2 regions of the Streptomyces sp. NPDC004266 genome follow, and region 2 is predicted to be linked to the other one. Evidence: riboswitches for the same ligand, from Rfam matches in the RefSeq annotation. Region 2 holds a riboswitch; the other holds the start of a gene.
What was found. Region 2 has a riboswitch for cyclic di-AMP ahead of ACFYUZ_RS19500 (peptidoglycan DD-metalloendopeptidase family protein). Riboswitches for the same ligand answer to the same signal wherever they lie in the genome.
Positions count from the first base shown of each region.

Region 1 (7,172 bases), on a different contig from region 2:
GCACCGGCGGCCACTCGGCCGGGATCTCCCGGGCCCTGCGCGCCGGCTCCAGCCCGGCCCTGGAGCTGGTCGGGGTGGACTCCGTGAACTCCACCGTCTTCGGCCTTCCGGCCGGGGAGCGGCTGATGCGCGGCCTCGGCTCCTCCATCCATCCCGGGAACGTCGACCACGGCGCCTTCGACGAGATCCACTGGGTGGGCCCGGCGGAGGCGGTCCGCGCGGCCCGGAGGCTGGCCTCGCGGCAGTTCGCCACCGGAGGCTGGAGCGTGGGCGCGGTCGCGCTGGTCGCCGGCTGGCTGGCCCGCACGCGTCCGCGCGGGACCCGGATCGCGGCGGTCTTCCCGGACGGTCCGCAGCGGTACTTCGACACCGTCTTCAACGACGAGTTCTGCGCGGCGCACGGGCTGCTCGACGGCCCCGTACGGGAGGACCCCGCCGCGTACGTCTCCGACGACACGGTCACCGGCTGGACCCGCCGGGCCCTGGAGCGTGTCCGGTGACGACGACCGCGCCCGCGAAGGCCGGGGGCGGCATCTGGAGGCAGAGCCGCACCTTCGATCCGGCCGTACGGCTCCTCTTCCTCAACCAGCTCACCATCAACCTCGGCTTCTACATGCTCATGCCGTACCTGGCCGCGCACCTCGCGGACGGGCTCGGCATGGCCGCCTGGGCCGTCGGCCTCGTCCTCGGCGCCCGGAACCTCTCCCAGCAGGGCATGTTCCTCGTCGGCGGGGCGCTCGCCGACCGGCTCGGCTTCAAGCCGCTCATCGTGGCCGGCTGCGCGCTGCGGACGGTCGGCTTCGGGGCGCTCGCCTTCGCGCAGTCGCTGCCGACGCTGATCGCCGCCTCGCTCGCGACGGGCCTCGCGGGGGCGCTGTTCAACCCGGCGGTGCGGGCGTATCTGGCGGCGGAGGCGGGGGAGGAGCGGCGCGTCCAGGCCTTCGCGCTGTTCAACGCGTACTACCAGGCGGGCATCCTGCTCGGGCCGCTCGTCGGGGTGGCCCTGACGGGGGTGTCGTTCCGGCTGACGTGCGTGGTCGCGGCGGTGCTGTTCGCCGGCCTGACCCTCGTACAGCTCCGGCACCTGCCCGTACGGGTCTCCGGGGCGCCGCGGGAGCAGCGGGGGCAGCGGGGGCAGTTCCGCACCGTGCTCGCGCACCGCACCTTCTGGCTCTTCTCGCTCGCCATGACCGGCTCGTACGTGCTGTCCTTCCAGGTCTACCTGGCGCTGCCGCTCGCGGCGGGCGGTACGGGAGTGACGACCGCGCTGTTCGTCGTCTCGGCGCTCGTCGCGCTCGCCGGGCAGCTGCGGATCACGGCCTGGACCCGGCGCCGGCTCGACCGGGAGCGGTGTCTCGTGCTCGGGCTCGCGCTGATGGGCGGGGCCTTCCTCGTCCCGGCGGCCCTGGGCCGGGGGCCGGCGGGGCTGCTGCTGTGCGCGGCGGTCCTGGCCGTCGCGAACGCGGTGCTCTACCCGTACGAGATGGACACGGTCGTCGCCCTGTCCCGGGGGCGCTGGGTGGCCACCCACTACGGGCTCTACAACACGGTGTGCGGGATCGGGATCACCCTCGGGAACCTGGGGACCGGCGCGCTCTTCGACGTCACCGGCTGGTCGGCGGCGCCGTGGCTCGCGCTGTGCGCGGTGGGCCTGGGGTGCGCGGCGGCGATGGCGCTCCTCGCCCGGGGCGGGCGGCTCGCGGCCGGCTGACCCCGTACGCCACTCGGCCCCGTGGGAGTCGCCGCCCCGGGCGGCGACGGCCACCCTGGGAGGGCGCGCGGTGCGGACCGCGGCCGGGGCGGACCGGGCAGGAGAGCACAGGTGGGGAACCCCCTAGGAGCGGCGGGCGGAGGACGGCGGGGCGGCGAGGACCGCCCCGAGTACGGCGGTGCCCGGAAGTTCATCCGGGCGCTGCCCCCGCTGGTCATCGTGGGCGGGGTCGCCTTCGACCTGGCGACCCCGCCCGCGTACACCGCGTCGCCGCTCTTCTCCGCCGCTCCGCTGATCGCCGCGCCCTTCTTCTCGATGCTGACGACCCTCCTCACCGGGATCGCCGCCGTCCTCGCCTCCGTGGGGCTGCACCTCTACAACGGCACCGCCGACGAGGTCCCGGCCCTCACCGAGACCCTGACCGTCCTCACCGTCTCCGGGCTCGCCCTCCTCATCAACCGGGTCGTGCGCCGCAGCGGCGAGCGGCTCGCCTCGGCGCGGGTCATCGCCGAGACCGCGCAGAAGGCGGTGCTGCCGACGCCCGCCGAGCGGATCGGCGGACTGCAGTGCGCGGCGCGGTACGAGGCGGCGCAGGCCGACGCGTTCATCGGCGGCGACCTGTTCGCCGTCCAGGACACCCCGCACGGGGTGCGGCTCGTGGTCGGGGACGTCCGGGGCAAGGGGCTGGACGCGGTCGAGGCCGTCGCCGTCGTCATCGGGGCCTTCCGGGAGGCGGCCGAGCAGGAGCGGACCCTGGAGGGCGTGGCGCAGCGCCTGGAGCGGGCGCTGGCCCGGGAGGGCACCCGCCGGCACGGGCTCGACGCCTTCGAGGGGTTCACCACGGCCGTCCTGGCCGAGATCCCGCGCACCGACGGGAGCGGGACCTTCGGCGGTTTCGTACGGGTCGTCAACCGGGGGCACCCGCCGCCGCTGATGCTGTACGCCGACGGGCGGCTGGAGTCGCTGGAGCCGGGCGAGGCGGCGCTGCCGCTCGGCATGGGCGACCTGGCGGCGTGGCCGGACCGGGCGGAGGCGCGGCCGTTCCCGCCGGGTGCGACGCTGCTCTTCTACACGGACGGCCTCTCGGAGGCGCGGAACGCGCAGGGCGTCTTCTACGATCCGGCGGCGCGTCTCGCCGGGCGGATCTTCCCGGGGCCCGAGGAGCTGCTCGACGCGCTCGTGGGCGACGTGCGGCTCCACACGGGCGGCGGGTCGACGGACGACATGGCGCTGCTCGCGGTGAGCCGCCCGGCGACGGGGCAGCCCGAGCGGCGCCGGACGATGCCGGTGGTGCCTCCGGGCGGGCCCGGTCACCGGACGTAGTCGCGGGGTGTCACTGCGATAACAATTGACATAACGTCAGATCGCGAAGGTTTCGCCCTTGCCGCTCCGCGCCTCTCTGAAGGGGGGTCAACTCGGGCGATACACCCACAATCCAATGAATGATCAAGGAGGACGGCTTGGAATCGGGACCCCCTGTCTATTAACGTTCGATAACGCAGCGCGGTCGTCCCAGCCGTCGCAAGAGGCGGCACCGTGCGCACGCGCCGAATCCTGAAAAGGAACCGGGGAACCACCACTTGGGGTGAATCGGGCCCCTTCGCACCCGTGCCAACCACGCACGAGGGCGGTCGAGCCCGTAGGAGACCTTCCTGCTCCGAACCCGTCAGCTAACCCGGTAGGCGAGAAGGAAGGAAAGGAGCGCGCCTCCGTGGCGTCCAACACCCCCGCACCCGAAGCCCCCTTCGACGCCTTCGGTGGCGGTGCGGGTCCCGCCGCCCCGGGCACCGAGTGGAACCCCACCGAGGGCTCCCTCCGCGCCGAGAGCCGCTCCGGCGGCCGGCACCGGGTCGTCAAGCAGCGCTCCAACTTCGCCCGCTCCTCCACCGTCCTCGGCGTCGGCGTCATCGCGGCCGTCGGCGCGGGCGGCCTCGCCACCGCGCAGGAGAAGCCCCCGGTCGCCATATCGCTGCCGGACCTCCCCGACCTGGACCTGCCGGACGCCCACGACCTCCCCGGCGTCGGCGACCTCCTCCCCGAGGAGCACAGCGAGCCCGTCAGCGAGGCCCGCGCCAACCCGAACCCGCTCACCGCCGCCACCTACACCACCGCGGCCGACGAGAGCACCGGGCAGACCGAGCAGACCGTCGCCGCCCCCGCCGCGGGCGAGGCCCTGCGCGCCCGCATCCTCCAGCAGGCCGAGCAGCAGCAGGCCTCCGCCGACGCCGCCGAGAAGGCCGCCGCGGAGAAGGCCGCGGCCGAGAAGGCCGCCGCGGAGGCCGTGGCCAAGGAAGCCGCCGCGGAGAAGGCGGCCGCCGAGGCGAAGGCGAAGGCCGAGGCGGAGGCCAAGGCCAAGGCTGAAGCGGAGGCCAGGGCGAAGGCCGAGGCCGAGCGCCTCGCCCAGCTCGCCGCCAGCTACTCGCTGCCGGTCTCCTCGTACACCCTCACCGCCACCTACATGCAGTCCGGCTCGATGTGGTCCTCCGGCTACCACACCGGCCTCGACTTCGCCGCGCCCACGGGCACCCCGCTCAAGGCCGTCCACGGCGCGACCGTCAAGTCCGCGGGCTGGTCCGGCTCCTACGGCTACCGCATCGTCCTGGAGCTGGAGGACGGCACCGAGGTCTGGTACTGCCACCTCTCGTCCATGCTGGTCAGCGCCGGCCAGACCGTGGGCACCGGCGAGACCATCGGCCGCGTCGGCGCCACCGGCAACGTCACCGGCGCCCACCTCCACATGGAGGTCCACACGGCCGGCGGCGACGGCATCGACCCGGCGTCCTGGCTCCGCTCCAAGGGCCTGAGCCTCTGAGGCACCGCACGGAATAGGCCCGGCGACGGGAGCGGTTGATCCCCACATGACCTCTCTCCGCCGACTGGGCACCTCCGACCTGCACGTCTTCCCGATAGCCCTGGGCGGCAACGTCTTCGGCTGGACCGCCGACGAAGCGCAGTCCTTCGCCGTCCTCGACGCCTACGCCGCGGCCGGCGGCAACTTCGTCGACTCCGCCGACGTCTACTCCGCCTGGGCCGCGGGCAACGAGGGCGGAGAGTCCGAGACCGTCATCGGCCGCTGGCTCGCCTCCCGGGGCAACCGCTCCGAGGTCGTCGTCGCCACCAAGGCCGGCGCCCACCCCCGCTTCAAGGGCCTCTCCGCCCCCACCATCAAGGCGGCCGCCGAGGAGTCGCTGCGCCGCCTCGGCACCGACCACATCGACCTCTACTACACGCACTTCGACGACGAGTCCGTCCCCGTCGAGGAGATCGTCACCGCCCTCGACCAGCTGGTGAAGGACGGCAAGGTGCGCGCCGTCGCCGCCTCCAACATCTCCCCCGAGCGGCTGCGCGCCTCCCTCGACTTCGCCGAGGCCGAGGGCCTCGCCCGGTACGTCGCCCTCCAGCCGCACTACAACCTGGTCTCGCGCGACACCTACGAGGGCCCGCTCCTGGAGACCGTCGAGCGGGCCGGACTCTCCGCCGTCCCGTACTACGGGCTCGCGGCCGGCTTCCTCACCGGCAAGTACCGACCCGGTGCCACCGTCGACAGCGTCCGCGCCTCCGGGGCCGCCGGACACCTGGACACCGAGCGGGGCCGGGCCGTGCTCTCCGCCCTCGACGCCGTCGCCGAGGCGCACGGCGCGGAGCTCGCCAGCGTCGCCCTCGCCTGGCTCGCCGCCCGCCCGACCGTCGCCGCGCCGATCGCCTCGGCCCGCACGGTCGAACAGCTCCCGGCCCTGGTCGCGGCGGCCGGCCTCACGCTGACGGAGGCCGAGCTGGACCTCCTGACGGAGGCCTCCGCGCGCTAACTCCGGTACGGGTTGTAGCCGTCGTAGTCCAGGTACTGCGGCGGCGCCCAGGCCCGGCCCGTCGCCCGGGCCGCGTACGTGAGGGCCGGGGAGGCGACCTCGCGGCGCTGCCACAGATGGTGCAGCAGCTCCTGCTCCCGGGCCGGGAAGTCGGGCCCCGCCGTGCCGCGCCGGGCCCGGTCCCGCAGGAACGCGAGGGTCGTCGCGAAGGACTCGTACTCGCCCACCGCCCGCGCGGCCGGCGGCCCGTACGTCCGGGCGGCGAACGAACGGGCCACCTGCCGGGCGCGCATCGAGGACAGCGCGAGCGGCTCGGCGGGCGCGAGCCAGCCGGCCGCCGCGTACGCCGGGAGCTCCCCGGATATCGTGCGCAGCTCGCGCTGCCGGCTCCACACCGCCAGCCAGGTCAGCAGACCGAAGGCCGGGACCATGAGCGCCCCGTACACCGCGTAGAAGGCCAGCGGGCCGCCGAAGGTGGCCGAGCCGTTCCAGGCGGAGTGCAGGCCCATGGCGAGCAGCAGCCCCGCCAGGGGCAGCAGCACCCGGCGCAGCCGCTTGCCGCGCGGCGCGAGGGCGGCGAAGCCGAAACCGATGCCGGTGAGCACGGTGAACAGCGGATGCGCGAAGGGCGACATCACGACCCGTACGAAGAAGGTCGCGGCGGTCACCGAACCGAGCCCCGAGGAGCCGAACTCCTGGTCCTCGCCGAAGGCGTTCCCCAGATAGAGGATGTTCTCGGTGAAGGCGAAGCCGGTCGCGGTGAAGCCGGCGACCACGACCCCGTCGACGAGACCGCCGAAGTCCCTCCTGCGGAAGAGGAACAGCAGCAGGACCGCCGCCGCCTTCGCGCTCTCCTCGACCACGGGAGCGACCAGCGTGGCGCCGAGCGTGTCCGCCGAGTCCGGGTCCGCGGTGGCCGTCGCGATCCAGCGGACCGCGAAGGAGTTCGCCAGGATCGCGACGAGCGCGGCGGCGAAGGCACCCCAGGCGAAGGCGAACAGCATGTTCTTCCAGGGCCCCGGCTCGACCCGGTCGAGCCAGCGGAACGCCGACATCAGCAGCGGTACGGGAAGCACCGCGAGGCCCAGGCCCACGAGGAAGCCCTGCGTGCCGGTCTGCTCGCGGACCAGCGCCAGGATCACCAGGGCGCAGAGCGCGAGCAGCGTCACGACGGCGATCGCGCGGACCAGCCGGCTGCGCCAGAAGGCCCGGCGGGGCCGGTAGCGCCACTGGGACCGGTCGGCTGCGGCGGGAAAGGCCGGCTCCTCGGTGTCCCGGTGGGGGACGGGAGCGGCGTCCGGCGGGGCGCCGGTGGCGGAGTTCGACACGTGAGCGACCCTAACGACCCGCACCGACACCGGCGACGGAGATAAGGGGAGCCGGTCACTTCCTCCGGAAGAGGAGGTCGTGGACGACGTGCCCCTTGTCGAGCCCCTGCCCCTCGAAGCGGGTGAGGGGACGGAAGGCGGGACGGGGCGCGTAACCGCCGTCGGCCTGCGTGTTCTCGTAGTCCGGATGCGCGGAGAGCACCTCCAGCATCTGCTCGGCGTACTCCTCCCAGTCCGTGGCGCAGTGCAGCACCGCCCCGGGCTTCATCCGCGGCGCCAGGAGGCTGAGGAACTCGGGCTGGATCAGCCGCCGCTTGTGGTGGCGCG
Region 1 is NZ_JBIAMM010000002.1:675,881-683,052, forward strand. Features, by position in the region: gene ACFYUZ_RS07875 (PLP-dependent cysteine synthase family protein) at 1-500, shown strand, start outside; gene ACFYUZ_RS07880 (MFS transporter) at 497-1,711, shown strand; gene ACFYUZ_RS07885 (PP2C family protein-serine/threonine phosphatase) at 1,823-3,034, shown strand; cyclic di-AMP (ydaO/yuaA leader) riboswitch at 3,247-3,411, shown strand; gene ACFYUZ_RS07890 (M23 family metallopeptidase) at 3,423-4,523, shown strand; gene ACFYUZ_RS07895 (aldo/keto reductase) at 4,570-5,517, shown strand; gene ACFYUZ_RS07900 (PrsW family intramembrane metalloprotease) at 5,514-6,845, opposite strand; gene trmB (tRNA (guanosine(46)-N7)-methyltransferase TrmB) at 6,901-7,172, opposite strand, start outside.
Region 1: linked by a shared signal. The riboswitch ahead of ACFYUZ_RS07890 (M23 family metallopeptidase) and the one ahead of ACFYUZ_RS19500 (peptidoglycan DD-metalloendopeptidase family protein) in region 2 are both predicted to bind cyclic di-AMP.

Region 2 (7,172 bases):
AACACCGACACCCCGCAGACCATCATCGAGGTGCTCAACTTCCTCAACGACGACCTCCAGGTCGACGAAATGATGATCTCTCCCGCCTACGCCTACGAGAAGGCCCCCGACCAGGAGCACTTCCTCGGCGTCGAGCAGACCCGCGAACTCTTCAAGAAGGCCTTCGCCGGCGGCAACCGGCGCCGCTGGCGGCTCAACCACTCGCCGCTCTTCCTGGACTTCCTGGAAGGAAAGGCGGACTTCCCCTGCACCGCCTGGGCCATTCCCAACTACTCGCTCTTCGGCTGGCAGCGCCCCTGCTATCTGATGAGCGACGGATACGTCCCCACGTACCGCGAACTCGTCGAGGACACCGACTGGGACAAGTACGGCCGCGGCAAGGACCCGCGCTGCGCCAACTGCATGGCGCACTGCGGCTACGAGCCCACCGCCGTCCTCGCCACCATGGGCTCCCTCAAGGAGTCCCTGCGCGCGATCCGTGAGACGGTCTCCGGGAACAGCACGTCATGACCGGCGGGTTCGACCTGCGGGCGCTGCTCTCCGAGCGCGGCGCGGAGCGGTACGAGCTGCACGCCAGGTACCTCAACCCCCAGCTGCCGCGCATGCTCCACACCATCGGCTTCGACAAGGTCTACGAGCGGGCCGAGGGCGCCCACTTCTGGGACGCCGACGGCGTCGACCACCTCGACATGCTCGCCGGCTTCGGCGTGATGGGCCTCGGACGGCACCACCCCGTCGTCCGCAAGGCCCTCCACGACGTCCTGGACGCCCAGCTCGCCGACCTCACCCGCTTCGACTGCCAGCCGCTGCCGGGCCTCCTCGCCGAGAAGCTGCTCACCCACAGCCCGCACCTCGACCGGGTCTTCTTCGGCAACAGCGGCACCGAGGCCGTGGAGACCGCCCTCAAGTTCGCCCGGTACGCCACCGGGCGGCCGAGGGTCCTCTACTGCCACCACGCCTTCCACGGGCTCACCACCGGCTCCCTCTCCGTCAACGGCGAGCAGGGCTTCCGGGAGGGCTTCGACCCGCTCCTGCCGGACACCGCGATCGCCCTCGGCGACCTCGACGCCCTGGAGCGGGAGCTGCGCGGGGGCGACGTGGCCGCCTTCGTCGTGGAGCCCATCCAGGGCAAGGGCGTCCACGCGGCGCCGCCGGGCTTCCTCCGGGACGCCCAGGAGCTGCTGCGCCGGCACGGCGCGCTGCTCATCGCGGACGAGGTGCAGACGGGTCTCGGCCGGACCGGCGACTTCTACGCCTACCAGCACGAGGAGGGGGTCGAACCGGACCTGGTCTGCGTCGCCAAGGCGCTCTCCGGCGGCTACGTCCCGGTCGGCGCCACCCTCGGCAAGGACTGGATCTTCAAGAAGGTCTACTCGTCGATGGACCGGGTCCTGGTCCACTCGGCGAGCTTCGGGGCGAACGCGCAGGCCATGGCCGCCGGGCTCGCCGTCCTCTCGGTCATGGAGGAGGAGGGCACCGTCGCGCACGCCCGCCGGATCGGCGACCTGCTCTCGGGCCGTCTGAGGGAGCTCGTGCCGCGGTACGAGCTGCTGCACGAGATCCGCGGGCGCGGCCTGATGATCGGGATCGAGTTCGGGCGGCCGTCCTCGCTCGGGCTGCGCGGGCGCTGGACGATGCTCCAGGCGGCCCGCAAGGGCCTCTTCGCCCAGATGGTCGTCGTCCCGCTGCTCCAGCGGCACCGGATCCTCACCCAGGTCTCCGGGGACCACCTGGAGGTGATCAAGCTGATCCCGCCGCTGGTGGTCGACGAGGCGGACGTGGACCGCTTCGTGACCGCCTTCACCGCGGTCATGGACGACGCCCACGGGGGCGGCGGGCTGATGTGGGACTTCGGGAAGACGCTGGTCAAGCAGGCGGTCGCGCAGCGCTGACCGGTTCTCGACGCCGCTTTTGCCTCTGAGGCAATAAATTTGCCTCAGAGGCACGATCCTGGCGGAATGGACGCATGGACCACGTCCCCGGGGAGACCTCCCCGGCCCCCGCCACCCCCGACGTCCTGCCCGACGTCGCCCCGCAGCTGCGGGCCCTGCGCCGCCGCCGGGGGCTCACCCTGGAGGCCGCCGCCCAGCGGGCCGGCCTCTCGCCCGCCCACCTCTCGCGCCTGGAGACGGGGAACCGGCAGCCCTCGCTGCCGATGCTGCTGGCCCTGTCCCGTATCTACGGTACGACGGTCTCCGAGCTCCTGGGCGAGGCGCCCCCCGAGCGCGACCCCGTCGTCCGGGCCGGCCGCTCCGAACCCGTCGAGGCCGACGGCTGGATCTACCGCCAGGCGGGCGGCGCCGGGCGAGCCCTGCAGTGCCTGCGGGTCCACGTGCCGTACGCCACCCGGGCCGACATCGTGCGCGTCCACCCCGGCGAGGAGTGGATCCACGTCCTGGAGGGGCGGGTCCGGCTCGCGCTCGGCGAGGCCGTCCACGTGCTCGACCCCGGGGACAGCGCGCACTTCGACTCGCTGACCCCGCACCGGATCGGCGCCGCCACGTCCGGCGGGGCCGAGCTGCTCTTCGTCCACACCCTGATGCAGAGCCCCGCCGCCGAGCTGTGCCTCGGCGACGGGACCCCGCACCGGCGCTGATCCCACGCCACCCTTCCGAGTCCTGAATATCCAGGAAAGGAAAGACATGTCCGAGAAGTCCGTACCGGTCACCGGCGAGGAGCGCGGTGAAGGCAAGTTCCCCAAGGGGCTCGTGCTCCGCCTCTTCGCCTATCTGATCGCGGGTCACCTCTTCGCCGGCTTCCTCTATCTGCTCTTCATGCTGGGCGGGCAGAACCAGTAGGCGGCCTCAGGCCTCCGTGAGCAGCCGCTCCCGCAGGCGCTCACGGGTCTCCGGGGCCAGCTTCAGGCCCTCCGCGAGGTAGGCGTCCACCGAGCCCCAGGTCGCCTCGATCGTCTCGAAGGCGGCCCGCAGGTACTCCACCCGCGCGTCGAAGAGCGGGCTCAGCAGCTCCATCACCTCGGGCGACATCGCGTCCGAGGAGGTGGAGCTGCGGCGCACCTTGTAGCGGCGGTGCGGGGCGTTCGACTTCACGTAGTCGGCCTCGATGGCCTCCCGCTCGACCCCGACCGCGAGCAGGGTGATCGCGACGGCGAGCCCGGCCCGGTCCTTGCCGGCCGCGCAGTGCATGAGCGCCGGGACGCTCTCCTCCGCCATGGAGTGCAGGATCCGGCTGTGCTCCACGGTCCGCTCGACCACCATCTTCCGGTACGAGTCGGACATGCGGGCGGCCGCCTTGCCGTCGCCGAGGACCTCCCGCAGCTGCGCGATCCCGCCGTCGCGCACCAGCTTCCAGAACTCCTTGCCGTCGGCCGGGTCGTTGAGGGGTATGTTCACATTCCGGACGCCGGGCAGGTCGACGTCCGCTCCCTCGACCTTCCGGTCCGACTCGTTGCGGAAGTCGAAGACGGTGTGCAGGCCCAGCGAGGCGAGGAAGGCGGCGTCGTCCTCCGTCGCGTGGGCGAGGTGACCGCTGCGGAAGAGCCGGCCGGGGCGGACGGCACGTCCGTCCGTCGTCGGCAGGCCGCCCACGTCCCGGAAGTTGCGGACCTCCGTCAGCTCGGGCTCGGCGGCTTCGGCGGGCGGGACCTGCGGCAGCTGCTGCGTCACGGCTGCTCCTGTTCTGTTGATCGGTTCCTGGGGCAATCATCCCGGCTGGGAACCCCGGCACGCACCCCCTCGGACGGGAATGGGCGATCTGTCCGTATTGAGGGGTTCGATGTAACCCGCCCCGGTTGCAGGGGAGATGGGGATCGGTGCGTGAGCAGCGTCATAACCGTGACGGACCGTGCCTGATCGTCTTTTCCAAATACCCCCCGGGAAAAGGGGATCGAAGGGCCGTCATCCACGGAGGGTGACCGGAATTCCGGCGGGATGTCAAGGAATCCCGGAGTGCTCGAAAACCGTGGCTTGTTCACGCCGACCCCACTCGTCTAGCGTCGCGCTCAATCCGGACGGACCGCCGAATCCTGCCACCGACCGGAATCCGCACTCACCCGTACGAGGCAGGAGCGGGGGACCCAGGTAAGTCGCCGATCCCTCGAAGAAGGACGGCTCGGGGTGAAGTCGCGTGGACACGCGGCCGGACATCTCCAGTCCGAACCCGACAGCTCACCTCGCAGGCGCCGGAGAGGAATTCGCCATGCCCGCGAAGGGTAAGCACCGCCGCACCAAGTCCAACCGTCTGACCCGCGGCATCGCCGCCGCCGGCACCGGGGGCGCCGTCGTCGCCCTCCCGCTCCTCGGAGCCACCGGCGCCCACGCCGCCGAGCAGGCCGCCCCGGCCGCCGCCCCCGCCCAGGCCGTCGCCCACGTGGCGGCCGCCGCGCCCGCCACCGCGAAGACCGCGCCGAAGACGTACTCCGTCGTCCGGGGCGACTACCTCTCGAAGATCGCCACCGAGCACCACCTCGCGGGCGGCTGGCAGAAGCTGTACAAGGACAACCGCCGGGTCATCGGCGAGAACCCCTCGCTGATCCTGCCCGGCATGAAGCTCACCCTCGGCGCGAAGAACACCGCCGCAGCCGCCGCGCCGAAGGCCGACCACCAGGGCGCGCGGAGCTCCGGCAAGAACGGCGACGCGGCCCCCCGCGCCTCCCGCGGCGGCGAGCGCTCCTCGGCCCCGGCCGCCGCGACCACCGCCCCGGCGCCGGCCTCCGCGGCGCCCTCGCCGGCCGGTGCGCCCTCCTCCTCCGGCTGGGTCGCCCCGATCGCCGGTGCCGGCATGTCGACGCCCTACCACCAGTCCGGCTCCATGTGGTCCTCCGGCTACCACACCGGTGTCGACTTCATCGCCTCCACCGGCACCCCGATCCACGCGGTCGGCCCCGGCACCGTCTACTCCGCCGGCGACGGCGGCGCGTACGGCAACCAGGTCGTCATCCAGCACGCCGACGGCACCTTCTCGCAGTACGCCCACCTCTCCTCGATCTCCGTCTCCGCCGGCCAGACCGTCAACGGCGGCGACCAGATCGGCCTGTCCGGCGCGACCGGCAACGTCACCGGCCCGCACCTGCACTTCGAGATGCGCACCGGGCCGGAGTACGGCTCCGACATCGACCCGCTGGCCGCCCTGCGCCAGCACGGCGTGAGCATCTGACACCGCTTCGGCACCGGGGCCCGGCACGTACGTGCCGGGCCTCCGGCGTATTCCGGTTTGGCGGAATCTTTATCGGTGGCATATGTCACCCGCCGTCAACCCCTCCTTACGGTCGCGTAGGTCACATCCCAAAGGGAAAGATGTGCTCCCGTGGCAGACGATTCGAGATCAAAAGAAAAGAACGCATTCGGGTCGTACGCGGCGATCGGTGACAGCTTCACCGAGGGCGTCGGCGACCCCGGCCCCGACGGGACGTACGTCGGCTGGGCGGACCGCTTCGCGGTCCTGCTCGCCGACCAGCTGCCGGAGCACGACGCCTTCCGCTACGCCAACCTGGCCGTACGCGGGCGCCTCCTCGACCAGATCGTGGCGGAACAGGTCCCGCGGGCGAAGGAACTCGCCCCCGACCTGGTGACCTTCTGCGCGGGCGGCAACGACATCATCCGCCCCGGGACGGACCCGGACGACGTGGCCGAGCGCTTCGAGCGCGCCGTCGCCGACCTGACCTCCGCCGTCGGCACCGTCATGGTGACCACCGGCTTCGACACCCGCGACGTGATCCTCCTCAAGCACCTGCGCGGCAAGATCGCCACCTACAACGGTCACGTCCGGGCCGTCGCGGACCGCTACGGCTGCCCGGTCCTCGACCTGTGGTCGCTGAGGTCCGTCCAGGACCGGCGCGCCTGGGACGACGACCGGCTGCACCTCTCGCCCGAGGGACACACCCGCGTCGCCCTGCGCGCCGCCCAGGTCCTCGGCCTGCCCGTGCCCGCCGACCCGGACCAGCCCTGGCCGCCGGAGCCGCCCCGCGGCACGCTCGAAGTGCGCCGCGACGACATCCACTGGGCCCGGGAGTACCTGGTGCCCTGGATCGGGCGCCGGCTGCGCGGCGAGAGCTCCGGCGACCACGTCGAGGCGAAGCGCCCCGACCTCATGCCCCTGTAGTGCGCGGTGCGGCGGGGATCCGCTCCAGGACCCCGCCGGCGAACACGTCGTACAGCGGCAGCGTCTCCAGGTGGACGTAGCCGATGTGGCAGTCGCAGACGGCGAGGGGGCAGGCGCGGGGACGCAGCGCGGCACGGTACGAACCGTCGTACAGGTTCCCCAGCTCGGCCCTGACGAAGTGACAGCGCCGCACCGTCCCCTCGCCGTCCACCGAGACCACCGACTCCCCGGTGCGACAGGGCAGCCCCGCCGAGCGGTGCGGATGCCGGCTGTACGGGAAGAGCGGGTCGAGCTCCGTCCAGCCCTCGGCCTCCGCGTCGGTGTACGTGTGCCCCTCGGCCGCGTTCACCCAGAGGTAGACGTGCGGCGGCAGCGCGTCCCGCAGCCGCCGGGCGTGCTCCCGGTGCTCGGGCAGCCCGACCACCCCGACGCTGTACCGCACCCCCCGCTCCGCCAGCTCGTGGCACTTCGCGAGGAACCGCTCGTACGGAGTCTGCCCCGGGTGGTACGTGCACCACAGGGCCACGCTCTCCGGGTCCGCCTCCGCCAGCCACTCCGTCCGGCAGCTCAGATTGGTCTGGATCGCCACCCGCTCCACGTGCGGCAGCCGGGACAGCTCGACCAGCGCCCGCCGGTACCAGGAGCGGACGAGCCCCTCGCCCCACGGAGTGAAGAGGATCCGCAGCCGGTCCCCGGTCTGCGCGGCGGCCCAGCCGGTGAACCGTTCGAGCGCCGCCCGGTCCGCGCGCAACTGCTCCCGGCTGTCCCGGCGCTTGGCGAAGGGACAGTACGGGCAGTCGAAGTCGCAGGAGGAGAGCGGGCCCCGATAGAGCAGGGTGAGGTCCACGGCCGCCGCCTACTTCGCCTCGTACGCGGCCATCGCGGCCCGTACGGCGGGGGAGAAGAGCTCGGGACCGAGCCCGTCGGAGTGCGCGAGCCCCTCGGGTGACAGCCGCAGCAGCCCCGCCGGGGCGTCCGCGATCCAGCCGTACTCCTCGAACCGGGCGAGCTCCGGGCCGAAATCCTCGAACGGCGAGGAACCGAATCGCTCCTCGTACCCGGCGACCGGCATGCCCTCGGCCTGGAGCAGCGACTGGAGCAGATGCCGGCGG
Region 2 is NZ_JBIAMM010000007.1:317,918-325,089, reverse strand. Features, by position in the region: gene hpnH (adenosyl-hopene transferase HpnH) at 1-510, shown strand, start outside; gene ACFYUZ_RS19520 (aspartate aminotransferase family protein) at 507-1,892, shown strand; gene ACFYUZ_RS19515 (helix-turn-helix domain-containing protein) at 1,967-2,596, shown strand; gene ACFYUZ_RS19510 (DUF6126 family protein) at 2,643-2,798, shown strand; gene ACFYUZ_RS19505 (tyrosine-protein phosphatase) at 2,805-3,626, opposite strand; cyclic di-AMP (ydaO/yuaA leader) riboswitch at 3,967-4,154, shown strand; gene ACFYUZ_RS19500 (peptidoglycan DD-metalloendopeptidase family protein) at 4,159-5,115, shown strand; gene ACFYUZ_RS19495 (SGNH/GDSL hydrolase family protein) at 5,266-6,060, shown strand; gene ACFYUZ_RS19490 (STM4011 family radical SAM protein) at 6,047-6,907, opposite strand; gene ACFYUZ_RS19485 (STM4012 family radical SAM protein) at 6,917-7,172, opposite strand, start outside.